DNA from 2 places in the Dorea sp. YH-dor226 genome. Region 2 is predicted to be linked to the other one. Evidence: riboswitches for the same ligand, from Rfam matches in the RefSeq annotation. Region 2 holds a riboswitch; the other holds the start of a gene.
What was found. A riboswitch is a leader RNA that binds a small molecule or an ion and turns the genes downstream of it on or off. The one in region 2 is predicted to bind glycine.

Region 1: it holds a riboswitch for glycine, as region 2 does, so the genes downstream of both, gcvT (glycine cleavage system aminomethyltransferase GcvT) here and ABE547_RS09625 (GrdX family protein) in region 2, are expected to answer to the same signal.

What each region holds. Positions count from the first base shown of each region.
Region 1 is NZ_JBDOHS010000001.1:210,856-220,878, forward strand. Features, by position in the region: gene gcvPB (aminomethyl-transferring glycine dehydrogenase subunit GcvPB) at 1-1,305, opposite strand, end outside; gene gcvPA (aminomethyl-transferring glycine dehydrogenase subunit GcvPA) at 1,309-2,619, opposite strand; gene gcvH (glycine cleavage system protein GcvH) at 2,662-3,042, opposite strand; gene gcvT (glycine cleavage system aminomethyltransferase GcvT) at 3,093-4,181, opposite strand; glycine riboswitch at 4,289-4,394, opposite strand; gene ABE547_RS01140 (N-acetyltransferase family protein) at 4,618-5,184, opposite strand; gene ABE547_RS01145 (hypothetical protein) at 5,214-6,107, opposite strand; partial or broken gene yaaA (peroxide stress protein YaaA) at 6,482-7,122, opposite strand; gene bcp (thioredoxin-dependent thiol peroxidase) at 7,119-7,574, opposite strand; gene ABE547_RS01160 (DegV family protein) at 7,780-8,634, shown strand; gene ABE547_RS01165 (dihydrodipicolinate reductase) at 8,724-9,812, opposite strand; gene ABE547_RS01170 (MerR family transcriptional regulator) at 9,908-10,023, opposite strand, start outside.
Region 2 is NZ_JBDOHS010000009.1:134,076-144,098, forward strand. Features, by position in the region: gene ABE547_RS09620 (alanine/glycine:cation symporter family protein) at 127-1,452, shown strand; glycine riboswitch at 1,642-1,753, shown strand; gene ABE547_RS09625 (GrdX family protein) at 1,903-2,289, shown strand; gene ABE547_RS09630 (glycine/sarcosine/betaine reductase component B subunit) at 2,366-3,646, shown strand; gene grdB (glycine reductase complex selenoprotein B) at 3,665-4,975, shown strand; gene trxB (thioredoxin-disulfide reductase) at 5,015-5,959, shown strand; gene ABE547_RS09645 (thioredoxin family protein) at 6,014-6,331, shown strand; gene grdA (glycine/sarcosine/betaine reductase complex selenoprotein A) at 6,501-6,974, shown strand; gene grdC (glycine/sarcosine/betaine reductase complex component C subunit beta) at 7,196-8,728, shown strand; gene grdD (glycine/sarcosine/betaine reductase complex component C subunit alpha) at 8,743-9,897, shown strand; gene ABE547_RS09665 (hypothetical protein) at 10,023-10,023, shown strand, end outside.

The DNA.
Region 1 (10,023 bases), on a different contig from region 2:
ATCTCTGAACACCTGAATTGCTTCGTCCAGTGTTTCTTTGGACTCTGTTTCTGTAGGTTCCACCATCAGAGCTTCCTCTACGATCAGCGGGAAGTACATTGTAGGCGGATGAATGCCGTTATCCAGAAGTCCTTTTGCAATATCCATTGCAGAAACGCCTGTCTTCTTCTTCAGGTCAGAAAGACTCATTACGAACTCATGCATACATACTTCATCGTAAGCCATGGTATAGAGATCTTTCAGCTTATGCATCATATAATTTGCATTCAGAACTGCATTCTGACTCGCCTCCGGAATTCCTTCTTTGCCAAGAGTCATCACATATGTAAGTGCTCTTACGACAACCAGGAAGTTTCCATAAAAGTCTTTCATTTCGCCGATACTGTTCTCTGCCTTTTTGAAGCTGAGTTCATCTGTTCCCTCAACAAGTACGGATGGAAGGAACTGTGCCAGATGCTCTTTGCATCCTACCGGTCCGCTTCCCGGTCCACCTCCGCCGTGCGGGGTTGAGAATGTCTTATGAAGATTCAGATGGATAACATCAAATCCCATATCACCCGGGCGAACGGTACCCATGACTGCATTTAAGTTCGCGCCGTCATAGTAGCACTGACCGCCACACTCATGGATGATCTTCGTAATTTCAAGAATATTTTTGTCAAACAGACCTACTGTATTCGGATTCGTCAGCATCAGACCTGCCACATCGTCGCCTGCTGCTTCGCGCAGTTTTTCAAGGTCTACGCATCCATCCGGTCCGGACGGAATGCTGACTACAGAAAATCCTGCCATTACCGCACTTGCAGGGTTGGTTCCATGAGCAGAGTCCGGAACGATGATCTTAGTACGCTTTTTATCTCCTCTGCTCTCATGATAAGCTTTGATCAGGAGAAGACCTGTAAATTCACCGTGTGCACCAGCTGCCGGCTGCAGTGTCATGTTCGTCATACCTGTGATTTCACACAGATATTCTTCTAACGTTTTCATAACTTCCATACATCCCTGAACCGTATGTGCCGGCTGCAGTGGATGAATCTCTGTAAATCCCGGAAGTGCTGCCATATCTTCATTGATCTTTGGATTGTATTTCATGGTACAGGAGCCAAGCGGATAGAATCCGTCATTTACTCCGTGGCATTTCTTCGCAAGCTCTGTGTAGTGTCTGCTAATCTCATTTTCGGAAAGCTCTGGTAAATGAAGTGCAAGCTCTCTGCGATTCTTTTCTTCAGGCAGAACTACTTCTACATCACATTCCGGCAACAGACTTAAGCCTCTGCCTTCTTTTCCTTTTTCAAATATTAACATCCATTACACCCCCTTTATGATAGAAACTGCTCTGTCAATGTCTTCTTTGCTGTTCATCTCTGTACAGCACCATAAGATCCTGTGTTCATCCAGAGGATAACCGCCAAGGATTCCTTCACCTTCCAATGCAAAAAGCACTTTTTCTGCAGGTGTCTCAGATACGGTAACAAATTCATGGAAGAATTCTCCCTTATTCTCCACCTGATATCCGATGCCCTCCAGCTCTTTTGCCATATAATGTGCTTTTGATGTACACTGAACAGCTATATTTTTCAGACCTTCACTTCCTACAGATGCCAGATAAACACCAACTGCCAGCGCGCATAATGCCTGGTTAGAACAGATATTACTGGAAGCTTTTTCTCTTCTGATATGCTGCTCTCTTGCCTGCAGAGTCAGTACATAACCGGTCTTTCCATTATGATCGGTTGTCTGTCCGACAATTCTTCCCGGAAGTTTTCTCGTCATTGCTGACACACATGCCATGAATCCCACATATGGTCCTCCAAATGCCAGTGGAAGTCCAAGTGGCTGTCCTTCACCAACTGCTACATCTGCGCCATATTCTCTCGGAGTTTTTACGACACCAAGAGAGATAGGATTTACACCCATAATGTATTTTGCTCCGGCTTCGTGTGCGATTTCTCCGATTGCCTGCGCATCTTCCAGGTTACCATAATAGTTTGGATGCTGGATATATACACACGCTGTTGTCTTGTCAATCAGCTCGCGAAGTGCATCCCGATCTGTAACACCATCTTTCTGCGGTACAATGACCAGTTCCATTTCATTTCCGTAGCAATATGTTTTTACTGTTTCCAGTACCTTCGGATCTGTTGTCGCTGAAACCAGCGCCTTTGCTCTCTTTCTTTCACGACACATTGCAACACTTTCTGCTGCTGCAGTTCCTCCGTCATATACAGATGCGTTGGAGGTATCCATACCGGTAATCTCACAGATCATTGTCTGATATTCAAAGATAGACTGCAGAATTCCCTGACTGATTTCTGCCTGATACGGAGTATACGCCGTCATCAGATTTTCCTTTGATAATACACTTTTTACAATAGACGGAATATAATGTCTATATGCCCCTGCTCCACGGAAAATCACCGGAAATACCTGATTCTTTTCCGCAAGCTTTGTCATTTTCTTCCGAACTTCCAATTCAGACATACCATCAGGAATCTGAAGTCCGCCCTTTACTTTCACTTCGTCCGGAATATGACCGAACAGTTCTTCCATAGATTCAAAACCAATCTCAGCAAGCATTTCTTTTTGTTCCTGCTTTGTTCCCGGAATATAAGTTCCCATAAAGTGTCACCGCCTTTCTACGATTTTTATTTCACGCTTAAATTATTCCTGCTCACTTTCTACAAATGCTTTATATTCTTCAGCGGATAAGAGTTCTTCTTTTTCCGTAATATCTTTTACTTTTACAAACCAAGCTTCATAAGGTTCTTCATTGATCTTTTCCGGAGCATCCATAAGTTCTTCATTGATCTCGCATACGGTTCCTGATACCGGTGCATATACATCAGATACTGCCTTTACAGACTCTACATCTGAGAAAGCTTCTCCTACAGAGATCTCATCTCCTTCTTCCGGAAGGTTTACAAATACCAGATCACCAAGCTCTGACTGTGCATAATCAGTAAGACCAATTACTGCAATATCTCCTTCTTCCTTTACCCATTCGTGTGATTTTGAATATAATAATCCTTCTCTTAATTCCATTTTATTTTCTCCTTTTCTCTCTTTGATTCTTATTTGCTTCTTTTTAATTCTTATTTACTTCTTTTATAGAACGGAAGTGCTACCACTTCTGCTTCTACCTTACGTCCTCTGACTTCCACTTCTAATTTGTCACCAATTGCAGCTGTTCCTTCGCCAACCAGTGCCATTGCGATCGGATATCCAAGATACGGACAATGTGTACCGGACGTTGTCATACCAATCTTTTCACCATCTTTGAACACTTCCTGGTGCTCTCTGATAATGCCTCGGCCGGTTACTTTCAGACCGATACGGGTCCTCTGTGGTTCTTTTTTCTCCTCCAGAGCAGCCTTTCCGATGAAGTCCTCTTTTGCCATCTTAACTGCGAATCCAAGTCCGGTCTCCAGCGGAGATACCGTATCATCCATCTCATGACCGTAAAGTGGCATTGCTGCTTCCATACGCAATGTATCTCTTGCTCCGAGTCCGCAAGGAATCAGACCTTCTTCTTTTCCATTTTCCAGAAGCGCATCCCACATCTTCTCTGCATTGCTGCTGTCCAGATACAGCTCAACTCCGTCTTCTCCTGTATATCCCGTCTTGGAAATGATACATGGGATTCCGGCAACTTCGGTATCAAATACCGCATGATAATATTTCTTCGGAATATTTTCTTCTGCAGTAAGCTTTCTCAGGATATCCATTGCCTTTGGTCCCTGCAGTGCCAGCTGTGCATACTGTGCGGATACATCCGTAAATGTAACTTCGCCAAACTGATGATCCAGCATCCACTGATAATCCTTATCCTTATTTGCTGCATTCACAACGATAAAATAATGTTCATCTGACTTCTTGTACACGATCAGGTCATCGACTGTTCCGCCATTTTCATTACACATCGGGCTGTATCTTGCCTGTCCGTCTACCATATTGTCAAAATTGTTGGTCAGAATCATCTGAAGATTCTTCAGTGCATCTTTTCCTTCACACAGTACTTCGCCCATATGAGACACATCAAACAGACCTGCCTGTGTACGAACTGCCATATGCTCTTTGATCACGCCTGCTCCGTACTGTACCGGAAGCAGATATCCGCCAAATGGTACGATCTTTCCTCCGGCTTTTACATGCGCATCATATAATGGTGTTTTCAGTTCCATATTTTCTCCTCCTTCTTTAACAGTGTTGTTCTGTCAAACAAGAAAGGAGCCCTAATTCTCCATAAAAATGGATATTACGGCTCCCTGTCGTCTGTCCTTCAGAGTATTGTCCGGATACGATTCCTTTGCCTGAGAGTTTCAAGCTGTATTGCTTTCTTTTGCCCCTTCGGCGTTTTGAACTTTTGCGTACAAAATCTCTCTCGTATCCATCAACCAATTTACTTCTTTGATTTGGTCTTATTATAGGTATTCATTTTCAAATTGTCAACAATCATTTTTGTATGTTTTTACCAATTTGTGTCGTTATTTCATTCACGATTTTGTTTATATTTTCACAGTATTAGAAAAACCCTCGTTTTTTCGAGGGTTTTCAAAGTTTTCATGCTCTACAATATATTGATAATTCCAATGATTCCATAATAATTTTCCATACAACTCAAAGTGTCTGAACGTCCCGAAAACGTGTCACCGCAGGCTGTATTTTCTGATGCTCTCCAATCTGCTTTTCCATCCATACCATGTTATACCAGCGATGAAATTTATATCCACACTGCCGGAACTCTCCTACCATCCGGTAACCCATCCTCTCATGAAACCGTATGCTGTCCCGGGTCAGATAATCATCTTCCTCTCCCTGCGGACAGGCAATACACGCCTCCAGATTCAGGATATTCTGAAGTTTCAGAATCCGCTCCAATTCCTCATATAATCTTCTGCCAACACCGAGACGCCTACATTCCTTCTTTACATAAATCGATGTCTCTACCGCCCAGTCATATGCCGGACGTTCCTTAAACGGGCTCACGTATGCATAACCCAACAGTTCCCCATCTTCCTCTGCGGCAAGATAAGGATACTTTGCCAGCACGCGGCTCATCCTTGCTCTGAATTCCTCCGGAGTCGGAACCTCATACTCGAAGGTAATTGCCGTCTGCTCCACATACGGAGCATAGATTTTCAGTAATTCTTCTGCATCATCCAGAGATGCGATTCGTATTTGCATGCACAGCCTCCTTCTTTTTATCTGAACAATCATTTAAAATCCTTTTCTGTTTTCATCTTCTGAATCGTTTCTAATGGCAACCCGGTACGTTCTGCAATCACCTTTTCATCCAAAAGATCAATCAAATTCCGGGCAATTTCCAATTCTCTGCGTTTTTCTCCCTGTTCTATTCCCTGTTCTATTCCCTGTTCTATTCCTTTATTCACCAACATCGTCCCTAACTTCGTCATACTGATATCCTCCAAGATTTCTTCCATACTCATTTTATCTAAAAATTTGTCTGCCATTGTATAAATCATTGCCTCCATTTTCCTGATTTCATTCGAATCGACAGACGTGATTTTCCGCATAATCGAAAATGCTGCCTGAATACGTTCCTTCTGTGACATCTCACCACTCATCAAAGGACACAGAGTAAGCGAAACCAGATTCTTTCTGGTTATCAGCTCCCCCTGTTCCAACTTCTGTCGGATCTTCTGAATCTCTTTATCCGCATCCTGGTCTAAAAGCATAACTGGAATAACCCGATAAGTATTCACACCTTCCGTAAATTCCGTAACCGGATTTCTAATTTTTCCAGAATACAACACATATGTAGTCACCGCCACATTATTTTGATAACTTGCCATAGCTTCATACACGCGAAATCGTTTCAGATCAGGAATTCCACCATCCGTGCTTTGAAACTCAAAATGTTTCCAGGTACCATCCTCCATCACCAGATTCATATCTTCATAAAGTTTCCTTAACTCCATGTGCACTAATTCCGTCGGAGCAAAATCAACAACTTTACCTTCAATATGAAAATAAGGCAAAAGTTCATCTGCGAAAAAGCGCATAGCAGTTTTCAGGACTGCATCTTCCTGCTGCGTCAAAGAAGATTCCAAGTCTTTCGAATCAAATTTGCTTCTGGTTTTTCCCATATAGTCTCCTTTCTATTAACTACACGGAGAAACTATCTACATTTACTATATCAGAAAGTATAGTCACAGACAACGAAAATGATGAAATATAGTTATTAGGTTATACTGTTCATTATATATATTTTGATAATTAAGATACTGAATTTTTCCCGAAACGGGGATCGAATCCATTAATAATTAAATAGAAAATATAGCTTTCAGAACAAAAGCTGAAAAGATCTTATTGCAACAATAGTTTCTCAGTATAGAACCATTGTCTGTGAATCTAAGTGTACTGTGACAAAATAAACTTGTCAACAAAAACTTGTGTCACAAACAAAAAACACTTCTTGGGTTCTTTTTGAAGCATATATGGACAGGTGACTCTAATTGAGTCACCTGATAAAGACATACTCTGATTCACTTGAGAATTCTTCCCGGTACGCATATTCCAGTCTCCGGAATTCCCGGATCTCTTCCGGTTCTTTCACTTTTTGTTCAGCCATGAACCTGACCATCTCACCTCGGGCCATCTTGGCATAGGTGCCTTTCTGCACAACTTTTCTGCCGGACAATTCTCCAAACACACAGGTAATGAATCTGTCTTTTGGAGTCAGATATGCTTCGATACATTTGGAATATTCTTTTGAAGCAAGATTCACGATCACATGCGAATCATCCATTACCTCTTCATACAGCCTTCTGCCCCAGAATTCATATAGGCCTCTGCAATCCCCTGCTTTTGTTTTTGCCTGCATTTCCAGACGATACGGTGTCACTCCATCCATCGGCTTCAGTACCCCATAGAACCCTGACAATATTCGCAGATGTTCCTGCACATAAGTCAGCATCCCCTCTTCGAATACTGCCGGTGCCATATACTGATACTGAATTCCCTCATAAGAGAGAATCGCCGGTGTCAGTCTCTCTGTAAGCTTCATATGTTGAAATCTTTCAAAAATACCGGAAGTCCCTGATATTCCAGAGCCTCCGGATCCACATTCATTTTTTTTGCCGGTGATATAATGATTCTCATTCCAGTTCCTCCAGCATCTGTGCCGGATTTTCTGCCGCTTTTACCTTGCCAAATGCCTTCTCTATCATTCCGTTTTCATCAATCAGATATGTAGTACGTACAACTCCCATCGATACCTTGCCATAATTTTTCTTTTCTTTCCAGACATCATACGCCTGAATTGCACTGAGTTCCGGATCGGATAACAACGTAAATCCAAGATTATATTTCTGCTCAAATTTTTTATGAGATGCCACAGAATCTTTGCTGATTCCGAGGATTACAGCTCCTTTTTCCGTAAACTGCGGGTACAATTCACTGAATCCGCATGCCTGCTTCGTACATCCCGGTGTACTGTCCTTCGGATAAAAATACAGAACTACCTTTTTTCCCGCATATTCACTCAATGTATGTATCTTACCATTCTGATCCGGCAGCAAAAACTCCGGTGCTTTCACTCCTGCCTCCAACATATAGAACACCTCCGAAATATTATTTTTTTCATCTTAAAACGATGCCACTAAGATGTCAATATCCATCCGGATACGGCACTCCCTTTCACCAAAACTTCATATATTACTTTTTTAAAACCTCTTGACCCGGTTTCGAAAACCATGTAACACAGTATTAGATTGACAAACTAATTTTTTACAACTCACACGAGAAAGGAGACTCCTCATGAATCCCATAATCCTTGTTGCAGAAACGGGTTCTGACCTGCCCCCGGAACTTGCTTCAAAATACAATATAAAAATCGTCCCAATGCACGTTTCTTTTGATAATGAGACACTGGATGACGGATCATTTCTGGTCGAAAAGATCTACGATTACTATCACACTACCGGCAATCTTCCGAGAACCAGCGGATGTTCTCCGGAAGACTTTATTCGTGCATTCGACGACATCCATGAACAGTATCCGGAATCCCAGATTCTTTATCTGGCATATTCCGCAGTCACAACCTGCTCTTATCAGAGTGCGATCATAGCATCCGAAGACAGAGACTATGTCACTGCAATCGATACCAAACAGGTATCCGCCGGACAGGCTGCCATCGTCACCGCAGTTGCAGAACTTTTGAACGTGCATCCTGAAATGTCCGTTTCAGATGCTGCTGATGCTACCATGAATCTTCTGCCCCGCGCAAAGATGTGCTTTCTTCCGGATAATCTGGAATTTCTGCGTGCCGGAGGACGTGTCAGCAATGCGGTGTGTCTCGGAAGCCGCATTCTTCATATCCATCCATGTATTGAGATTCTTGACGGGAAACTGGTTGCCACAAAAAAATACCGTGGCAAGATGAAAAAAGCAGCTGCACAGTTGATCAGAGATTATGCAAACACTTATCATCTGGAACGGGATATTCTGTGGATGGTATATACAGTCGGTCTTCAGGATGAAATACGCACTGCCGCAGAAGAAACTGCAAAAGAATGTGGATTTAAGAAGATACAGTGGGTTCAGGCTCAGGGAGTGATCACAACTCACGGCGGACCTGCCGCTTTCGGAATTGCCGGATTTTCATCTCCGTAATATACATCCCTATAAGACATAAAACCGGGACTGTTTCAAATATCTGGATACCCTCCTGATTTTGAAACAGTCCCGGTTTTCTTTATTGATTACTTTGTTTTGACATATTCATTGATCGGTCTGAGCATATATTCATTATATGGGAACTGATCAGTCGTTACATATCCTGCCGGTGCATCGATCAGCTGTGCGATACGATTGACCAGTGTTGCACAGGTAAGCTCAACCGTTGCCGGACGGTTCACGATACTGGTCGTATCCGGCTCACCGTAGAGCGTCCACTCATTTTTATCGAATTCTTCCGGTGCATACACCTTTCCTACACATTCTGTTTCCAGCGTAATTCCTTCTGCAGTCTCTGTGGTCACGATTGCACGCATTCCGGTTGCATCGCCTGCCTTGATCGTACGTCCAAGTGTTTTAGAATAAAGATCTGTCGGCCATGTACATGGAACACACTTCTGTGTCTGAGAAGTAATCGTAAGACCCAGCTTGCTCGCAAGCCATCCGTTCTGATTCCACATGTAGGAAGGAACATATTCTCCTCTTTCCACTTTTTCTTTAATCTCGTCTGATGACCAGTGGTTACAGGTTCCGATCTGCTCCTCAAACTCATCCAGCGGAAGCCCAGCACCATGTCCTTCTGCAAGTGCAATTCCATAATCTTCTACATCATACCAGCTGCTTCCGACGATCTTCTTTACCTGGAAGGAAGATCCCATCAGATTGGTAACCATCGTTCCCCAGAACAGATCACAATAACCAACACCGGTAAGTGTACATCCTCCTTCTTTCGCAAGAGCATCCAGCTTTGACGTCAATGCCGGTGAAGAATTCCACGGATAAAGTGCTTCCTCACAGGTTGTAATCGCATTGACTCCATGCTTTGCACAAATAGTGAATATATCTTCCAGCTCTGCCACTGTGCTGCGGGTTGCAATAATACACACATCCGGTTTCAGTTCCCCAATGATCTGATCTGCTTCCGATGCCGGGGAAACACTAACTCCAACCTCCGGATAATCATTTCCGATAATCTCGCTGACATCTTTTCCAAATACTGCCGGATTCATGTCAAAAGCTGCAAGAAGCTCACAGCCCTTTTCCATCGCATAACGCATCAGCCACCGGCTCATTCTTCCACATCCATACTGTACATATTTAACTTTACGATCCATACATATACCTCCTGATAATTTCTGTTTTTGATCAACCGTTCCTTTGTTATATTTTTATCATAATGGTTATTGTATGTATAAAGTCAACCAGTTTTTTATATTTTTTCAAATGTGACCGGAATCTGAATCTTACTGAAAATATGCCGTTTTCCATGTTCTAGCACCGGAAAATCTATAATCGCTTCACACAGATAATCCCCTGCGATGTGAT
Region 2 (10,023 bases):
AAAATGAAGAAAAATGTTATTATAGATGAAAAGAATTTTGTTATTCAAAAAATCTATTACAACAGAAAAGGGGGACGTGTTGTGGAAGCAGTATTGAACAACATATTTTCAACAATTGGCAGTTACATGTCAAACTACGTACTGATCATAGCTCTTCTTGGTGGTGGTATCTGGTTTTCTGTAAAACTGGGATTCATCCAGGTAAGAGGCTTTGGCGAAGGTATGAGAAGAACTTTTGGAGGTCTTTTCAGTAAAAAAGACAAGGCAGGAGCGGACGGAATGTCTTCTTTCCAGGCACTTGCAACGGCGATCGCGGCTCAGGTTGGTACCGGTAATATCGCAGGTGCGGCAACTGCGCTTGCAATTGGAGGCCCGGGAGCAATCTTCTGGATGTGGATCGCAGCTTTTCTTGGAATGGCTACCATCTATGCTGAGGCAATTATGGCACAGAAGTATAAACAGGTAGGCGACGACGGTGTCGTTACGGGTGGTCCTGTATACTACATCAGAGCAGCATTTAAGGGCGGATTCGGAAAAGCGCTTGCAGCAATCTTTGCAGTGCTGATCGTATTGGCACTTGGATTCATGGGGAATGCTGTACAGTCCAACTCTATTGCAGCTGCATTCCATAAAGCATTCGGTATCCCACAGTGGGTAATGGGACTGTTTGTAGCGGTAGTTGCTTTATTTGTATTCCTTGGCGGTATGGAACGTATTGCTAAGATTACAGAGCTGATCGTGCCGATTATGGCAGCGTTCTATATTCTTGGATCTCTGATTGTTATTTTTTATAACTTTAAGGAAATTCCATACGCATTTTATTCTATCGTTGTTGGAGCGTTTGCTCCGGCATCCATTGCAGGTGGTGCGGCCGGTGCTACCGTGAAACTTGCATTGACAAAAGGTGTTGCACGTGGTCTGTTCTCCAATGAAGCAGGTATGGGTTCCACACCTCATGCACATGCAGTGGCAAAGGTAGATCACCCGGTAGAGCAGGGGTTCGTAGCTATGACAGGTGTGTTTATTGATACATTTGTAATCCTGAACCTTACGGCACTTGTAATCATTACAACACATTCTATTCCGACAGGTCTGACCGGTGCAGAACTCAGTCAGTATGCATTCTCAACACTGTATGGAAAGGGTGGAGATATTTTCATTGCTGTATGTATGCTGTTCTTCGCATTTTCTACGATCATCGGATGGTACTTCTTCGGACAGGCGAACGTAAAATATCTGTTTGGAGCAAAAGCGGTTAAGATTTATTCTGTAATTGTTGCAGTCTGTGTATTCCTTGGATCTCTCGCAGAGGTTGAACTGGTATGGACAATGCAGGATACATTTAACTCATTGATGGTTATCCCGAACATTCTTGCTCTGTTTGCACTTAGCAGTGTGATCAAGAAGGTTCATGATGATTATTTTCAGAATTTTTCGAAGAAGAAAAAATAAGAAAAATAGCAAGTGAATAGAAAAAAGTAAATAGGCAAAATAGATAAAAACTATACATATAATTTATGCAATCTGCCTAAAATATTTTTAATCGTTTTTTGCTGTTGAAATTGATTTAACGATAGGTTATTATAGGTTTAGACAATGAAACTTATAAAAAAGTTCTATAAGTTAATATGAAAAGCGGGTTGATGTTTCTCAAGAGAGAGTTGATTTTTCGGCCGCCGAAGAGGCAAGCCTGTCATATGCTGGTGATCATATGCAGTGTGAAACTTTCAGGCAAAAGGACTGGGAAACGGACCGTATTCTGAATCTTGTGCTGTGTGAGAGGCTTCGCTGGAACACACTTAGTATCAGGGCAAAAGACAGGAAAGGACGATTTAAACATCTAGCCGTGTTTAAAGCGTCCTTTTTTTAAACAAGGGAAACTGAAAGGAGTAAGTGGATCAAATGAGTCGGAAAAGTTATATGATCTTAACCAATAATCCACTGGTTTTAGAAAAGCTGAAGGACACGCACAATGTGATATACAAAGATATTTCATATGAAGAACTTCTGAAAGAAGTAAGAGACAGAATTCACGAGGGTCACTTGCTTTTATCACATCCTTTGTCGGGAAGTGTAAAGCCTAATGAAACACCATATAAGTCAGTGATGATATCAGAACGAAAGGAGGAGATGGATTCAAGGTCGCTTTCATTGATTGAAAATGCCCTTCAGGCCTGCCGGAAGTTTGAGGATAAATCTGGCAGATATGAAGCAAAAGTATATGAAGATTTTCAATTAATTGACTGGACTTTGCTTGAAAGTGGACTGGCATCGGCAGATGTCTGGTAGTCATTTCGGAGAGGTTGTTAAAGTATTGCAGCTTTAGACAATAAAATGAATCTTTTTTTGAAGGAGGGAACTACAAGTGAGATTAGAAATGGGACACATTTACATTAAGGATATTCAGTTCGCATCTGAATCAAAGATCGAAGACGGAATCCTCTATGTATCCGAAGAGGCTGTGAAAGCCGTTGCTCTTGAAGATGAGCATATTAAGAGCGTATCATTTGATATTGCAAAACCAGGAGAGTCTGTAAGAATTACACCTGTAAAGGACGTTATCGAACCACGTGTGAAAGTTGAAGGAAGAGGGGGAGTCTTCCCGGGAGTTATCGCAAAGGTTGATACAGTAGGTGAAGGAAAGACTTATGCATTAAAGGGAATGGCTGTTGTTACAGCTGGTAAGATCGTTGGATTCCAGGAAGGTATTATCGATATGACAGGTCCTGGAGCTGATTACACACCATTTTCCAAAACATTAAACCTGGTTATGGTATGTGAGCCGGTTGACGGAATTAAACAGCATGATTATGAAAAAGCAGTTCGTTTTGCAGGATTCAGAGTTGCAGTTTATCTTGGGGAATTAGCTCGTAACCTGACACCTGATGAGACAAAAGTATATGAAACATGCACGATCAAAGAAGGTATGGAAAAATATCCGGATCTTCCGAGAGTTGCTTATGTTCAGATGCTTCAGAGTCAGGGATTATTACATGACACATATGTATACGGCGTAGATGCCAAGAAGATTGTTCCTACAATCTTAAGTCCAACAGAGATCATGGACGGTGCAATCGTATCCGGTAACTGTGTGTCTGCATGTGATAAGAATCCAACTTATGTACATGAGAATAATCCGGTTGTTCACGATCTGTTTGAACAGCACGGAAAAACTCTTAACTTTGTATGCCAGATTATTACAAACGAGAACGTATATCTTGCAGATAAGATGCGTTCTTCCGACTGGACAGCAAAACTTTGCAAGATGTTAGATCTTGATGGCGTTATCGTATCTCAGGAAGGATTTGGTAACCCGGATACAGACCTTATCATGAACTGCAAGAAGATTGAAGCAGAAGGTGTTAAGACAGTTATCATCACTGATGAGTATGCCGGACGTGACGGAAAGTCTCAGTCTCTGGCTGACTCTGATCCGGCTGCTGATGCTGTTGTTACAGGCGGAAATGCAAACCAGGTAATTATCCTGCCGAAACTTGACAAGGTAATTGGAACACTGGATTATGTAAACAAAATTGCAGGTGCCAGCGAAGAGACACTTCGTGAAGACGGAAGTCTGGAAGTTGAGCTTCAGGTACTTACAGGTGCTACTAATGAGACAGGTTTCAACAAACTGAGCGCAAGATAGGAAGGGAGGATAAGAATCATGGCAAAAATTAAAGTTGTTCATTACATCAATCAGTTCTTTGCACAGATTGGTGGAGAAGAAAAAGCAGATTATCCGGCAGAACTTCGTGTAGGCGAGGTTGTTGGACCGGGTATGGCATTGACACAGAATTTTAAAGATGAAGCAGAGATTATTGCAACAATCATTTGTGGTGACTCTTACTTCAACGAAAATCTGGAGAAAGCGAAAGCTGATATCCTTGCTATGGTAAAAGAGCAGGCTCCGGATGTATTTATCGCAGGACCGGCGTTTAATGCAGGCCGTTATGGTGTTGCTTGTGGTACAATCGCTGCAGCAGTTCAGGAAGAACTTGGAATTCCGGCTGTAACAGGTATGTACGTAGAAAACCCGGGTGCTGATATGTTCAAAAACCAGGTATATACGGTTTCTACAAAGAACAGTGCAGCAGGTATGAGAGATGCAGTTAAGAAGCTGGCTCCTCTTGCAGTAAAACTTGCTAAGGGTGAGAAGATCGGTGCATCTTGTGAAGAAGGTTATATGCCGAATGGTGTTCGTGTAAACTTCTTTGAAAAAGAAAGAGGTTCTCAGAGAGCGGTTAAGATGCTTATTAAGAAGTTAAATGATAAGCCGTTTGAGACAGAGTTCCCGATGCCTGACTTCGACAGAGTAGAACCAAATCCGGCTGTAAAAGATCTGGCACATGCTAAGATCGCGCTGGTTACATCTGGTGGTATCGTACCAAAAGGAAATCCGGATCACATTGAAAGTTCCAGTGCTTCTCACTATGGAGAATATGATATCGCAGGAGTTATGGATCTGACAGAAGAAACCTATGAGACAGCTCATGGTGGATACGATCCGGTATATGCAAATGAAGACTCTGACCGTGTACTTCCGGTTGACGTTCTTCGTGACATGGAAAAAGAAGGAGTTATTGGTGAATTACATCACCTGTTCTATACAACAGTTGGTAATGGTACAGCTGTAGCATCTTCTAAAGCATTTGCAGCTGAGTTCTCTCAGAAACTGAAAGCAGACGGTGTTGATGCTGTAATCCTCACTTCTACCTGAGGTACCTGTACTCGTTGCGGTGCAACGATGGTTAAGGAAGTTGAGAGAGCAGGAATCCCTGTTGTACACATTTGTACAGTAACTCCAATTTCTATGACAGTAGGTGCTAACAGAATCGTTCCGGCTATCGCTATTCCTCATCCGCTTGGAAATCCGGCTCTGGATAAAGCTGAGGAAAAAGCACTTCGTCGTAAGATCGTTGAGAAGGCTCTGAACGCTCTGACAACAGAAGTAGACGGACAGACGATTTTTGAGTAGACGTGTTGAATACTTAGACGAAAAGGAGAATAACGCAAAATGAGCAAGATTTATGACGTTATTGTCCTGGGTGCAGGTCCTGCTGGTTTAGCAGCAGGACTGTACGCAGGAAGAAGCCGTCTTTCTGTTCTGATCATTGAAAAAGGACAGGACGGCGGACAGATCGCAATTACAGATGAGATTGAAAACTATCCGGGACAGATCGTAGAAGGCGAGTCCGGACCGTCTCTGATTGCGAGAATGACACAGCAGGCAGAAAAATTTGGCGCAGAACGTGTATCTGATACGATCACAGAAGTATCTCTTGAAGGCGAGATCAAAGTTCTTAAGAGTGCAAAAGCTGAGTATCAGGGAAGAAACGTGATCATCGCTACCGGAGCTCATGCAAGACCGATCGGATGTAAAGGAGAAGCAGAGTTCACAGGTAAAGGTGTATCTTACTGTGCAACATGTGATGCAAACTTCTTTGAAGACTTTGAAGTATACGTTGTAGGTGGCGGAGATTCCGCAGTAGAAGAAGCAATGTATCTGACCAAGTTCGCAAGAAAAGTTACGATCATTCACAGACGTAACGAACTGCGTGCAGCAAAATCCATTCAGGAAAAAGCATTTAAGAATCCAAAACTGAACTTCATGTGGGATTCCGTAGTAGAAGAAGTAGGCGGAGATGATATTCTTCAGTGGATGAAAGTGAAGAATGTAAAGACCGGCGAAGTTACTACAGTAGAAGCAGATGAAGATGACGGAATGTTCGGAGTATTCGGATTTATCGGAACCATCCCGAACAGCAAACCATTCGAAGGAATCATTGATATGGATGAGCGTGGATACATCAAGACAGATGAAGACATGCACACTAACATTCCTGGCGTATACGCAGCAGGTGATGTACGTATCAAGAGCCTGAGACAGGTTGTTACTGCAGCAGCTGACGGAGCAATCGCAGCAGTTCAGGTAGAAAGAAGCATGTCTGACTACTTCTAAAAAATGCACGAAAGCGAAAGCTTAAAAATATATTTCACAAGGAGGAACATACCAATGTTAGATGTAGATAAGCACACATTTGAAGAAGAAGTGTTAAAAGCAGAAGGTTATGTATTCGTAGATTTTTACGGTGACGGATGTGTACCATGCCAGGCTCTGATGCCAAAGGTACATGAATTCGCTGACACATACGGAGATAAGTTAAAATTCACATCTCTGAATACAACAAAGGCTCGTCGTCTTGCAATCGGACAGAAAGTTCTCGGACTTCCTGTTATGGCAATCTACAAAGACGGAGAGAAAGTAGAAGAACTGGTGAAAGATGATTGTACACCAGAATCTATTGAAGCAATGATTAAGAAGTATATCTAATCGGAGCATCGTGAGTGCGTAAACAGCCACAAGGCTTTTACGGGAATGTAATATCTGCCGCTTTAAGCGTGCACACTCGCTGGAATTCTATTATCGTTTGTCCCGGCGAGTATAAACATTTCTACAAATAATAATAAAATAGAAGGGAAAAGGAAGGAGGAAACACGTCATGGCAATATTAGAAGGAAAAAAAGTCGTTATCATTGGCGACCGTGATGGTGTTCCAGGACCGGCAATCGCAGAGTGCGTAAAGACTGCTGGTGGAGAAGTTGTATTCTCTTCCACAGAGTGCTTCGTCTGAACGAGCGCTGGTGCAATGGATCTTGAGAATCAGAAGAGGGTTAAAGAATTCGCAGAGGAGTATGGTCCGGAGAACTTGGTAGTAGTTCTTGGAGCAGCTGAAGGCGAAGGTGCTGGTCTTGCAGCAGAGACTGTAACAGCAGGTGACCCGACATTCGCAGGTCCATTGACAGGGGTCCAGCTTGGACTCACGGTATATCACGTATGTGAAGAAGAACTGAAAGAGGAATTTGATCCGGATGTTTACGATGAGCAGGTAGGCATGATGGAAATGGTTCTTGATCTTGACGACATTGCTGGAGAAATGTCAGCAATTCGTGATGATTTCTGCAAGTTTTTATAAGAAGGGTTTGAGATCGTTTCATCCCACATTTTACGAAACGGTGAGGTAAACACTTACCTCGCCGTTTCGTTCTATAACAAAGTATGCAGGGCAGGCTGCAGATGATGCAGGCTGTCAGTATTGCACATATCGCTGAGGCATGTCAGATGATGACACATTCCTGTAAACAACAGTTAGTTATTTTGAAATGATTTAGAAAAGAAGAAAGGTGGATACTCACAATGAACAGTGTAATCAAAGGCGCAAGCTATGTACTTGCACATACTCCACAGATGGTATTTTATAATGGAACAACACAGACAACAGAAAAGGTTGTCAATCCTGAGTCTGAATATTTGAAAGCAATCGACAGTCACCTTCGTTCTTACGAAGAGGCTGTAAGTTACTGGCCAAACCAGGTATATATCGGAAATGCTCATCCGGATGAATTAGCAGAAGTTGCATTCCCTTATTATGATAAGGCAAAAGAGGGTGCAGAAAGATACGGAAAATACGGCGAGATCATGCCGGAGGAAGAATTCCTGATTCTTGCACAGACTGTAGACGTATTCGAAGTTGTAAAGCTGGACAAGGAATTTGTAGCAGCTCATAAGGATGCGTTTGCAGCAGATCCGATCATCACAGAGGATATCGTTGCAAAAGTTGAGGAAGGTATCGATGCAGAAGAGATCGCAAGACTGGTAAACGAAGAGCATGCAGAAGGTCTTTACCATGCAGGAAAACTTGTTGGATGTATCAAGAGAGCACATGATATCGATGTAAACCTGTCCGCACATGTTATGCATGAGAATATCATGAGTAAGGCTACCAGCGTTCTTGCATTATTATACGGTGTAAGAAATGCAGGAATCGACAAGGCAGACGTAGAGTATGTCATCGACTGTGCAGAAGAGGCATGTGGTGATATGAACCAGAGAGGCGGCGGAAACTTTGCAAAAGCAGCAGCAGAGATCGCAGGCCTTGTAAATGCAACCGGATCAGATACCCGTGGATTCTGTGCAGGACCATCTCATGCCCTGATCGAGGCAGCATCCCTGGTAAAAGCCGGAACCTACAAATGTGTAGCAGTGACAGCCGGAGGATGTACCGCAAAATTAGGTATGAACGGAAAAGACCATATCAAGAAAGATATGCCGATCCTGGAAGACTGCCTGGGCGGTTTCTGTGTGATCATCGCTGAGAACGACGGAGAGAATCCGGAGATCAACCTTGACATTGTAGGACGCCATACCGTAGGAACAGGTTCTGCACCACAGAACGTAATCGGAAGTCTGGTAGCAGATCCGCTGGAGAAAAACGGAATGAAGCTGACTGATATTGACAAGTTCTCACCGGAAATGCAGAATCCGGATATCACAAAACCGGCAGGAGCAGGAGATGTACCGCTTGCAAACTACAAGATGATCGGAGCACTTGCAGTTAAGAGAGGCGAGTTAGACAGAAAAGAACTTGCAAACTTCACGAAAGATCATGGTCTGACCGGATGGGCACCGACGCAGGGACACATTCCTTCAGGTGTACCATACATCGGATTTGCAAGAGAAGATATCCTTGCAGGAAAGATCAAGAATGCAATGATCATCGGAAAAGGAAGTCTGTTCCTTGGACGTATGACCAACCTGTTTGACGGATGTTCTTTCGTGATCCAGGCAAACACAGGAGCAGAGGATAACAGCGGAGTATCCGAAGAAGAAGTAAAAGGACTGATCGCAAAAGCTATGAAAGATTTCGCTGCATCATTGCTGGCAGAATAGAGAGGTGAACAAAGATGGCAAATGGAATTGAAAAAATGATTGCCGACACCTTTATGGAAATGGCTCAGGGATTGGAAACAGGAAGCTTCGGGAAGAGACCGAAGATCGCACTTACCGGAATGGGAAGTGAACATGGAGAAGAGAACTCCATGGCAGCTGCAGTAGAGGCAGCAAGAGACGGGATCGATGTCTATTATATCGGAACCTTAGAGGCAGAAGGCGTAACGACTGTGAAAGTGGCAAATGATGAAGAAGGCCACGACAAGATGGAAGAGATGCTGAAAAACGGGGAAGTAGATGCAGCAGTAACGATGCATTTCCCGTTCCCGATCGGAGTATCAACGGTAGGACGCTGTGTGACACCTGCCAAGGGAAAAGAAATGTACATCGCCAATACGACGGGAACCTCCAGTACTGATCGTATTGAAGGAATGATCAAGAATGCCATCTACGGAATCATCACAGCAAAGGCATGCGGAAACGCAGCACCGAGCGTAGGAATTCTGAACGTAGACGGAGCACGTCAGACGGAAAAGGCATTAAAGCAGTTAAAAGAGCAGGGATATGATATCACATTTGCAGAGTCTGCAAGAGCAGACGGCGGATGCGTCATGAGAGGAAATGACGTACTTCAGGCATCACCGGATATCATGGTAACAGATTCCCTGACAGGAAATATCCTGGTTAAGATGCTCTCTTCCGCAAATACAGGCGGAAGCTTCGAGGCAACAGGCTATGGCTATGGTCCCGGAATCGGCGAGGGATATGAGCAGTTAGTTATGATCGTATCCAGAGCAAGCGGAGCACCGGTCATTGCCAATGCGATCCGCTATGCGGCACAGCTGGTAAGAGGAAAAGTCTTTGAAGTAGCAAAGGCAGAATTTGCAGCAGTGAATAAAGCAGGACTGAAGGATATCCTGGGTGCATTAAAAGCAGCTCAGAAACCGGCTGCAGCAGAAGAGGATGTAAAAGAACCACCGAAGGAGATCGTAACAGCTCAGATTCCTGGAATCGAGGTTATGGATCTGGAAGATGCGGTAAAAGCATTGTGGAAGATCAACATCTACGCAGAGAGCGGAATGGGATGTACAGGCCCGATCATCCGTGTATCGGATGCAAATCTTGCAAAAGCTGAAGAAGAGCTTAAGAAAGCAGGATATATTCAGTAATTTCAGAGCCTGAGGGCAACGGAAAAAGATCATAATTCAGAGGAAGTGGCGTCGAAATGTGTCGAGATGCCACTTCCTTTTGTATAATCCTTACTTTATAATGAGAAAAGTAGGGAGGTGCAAAGA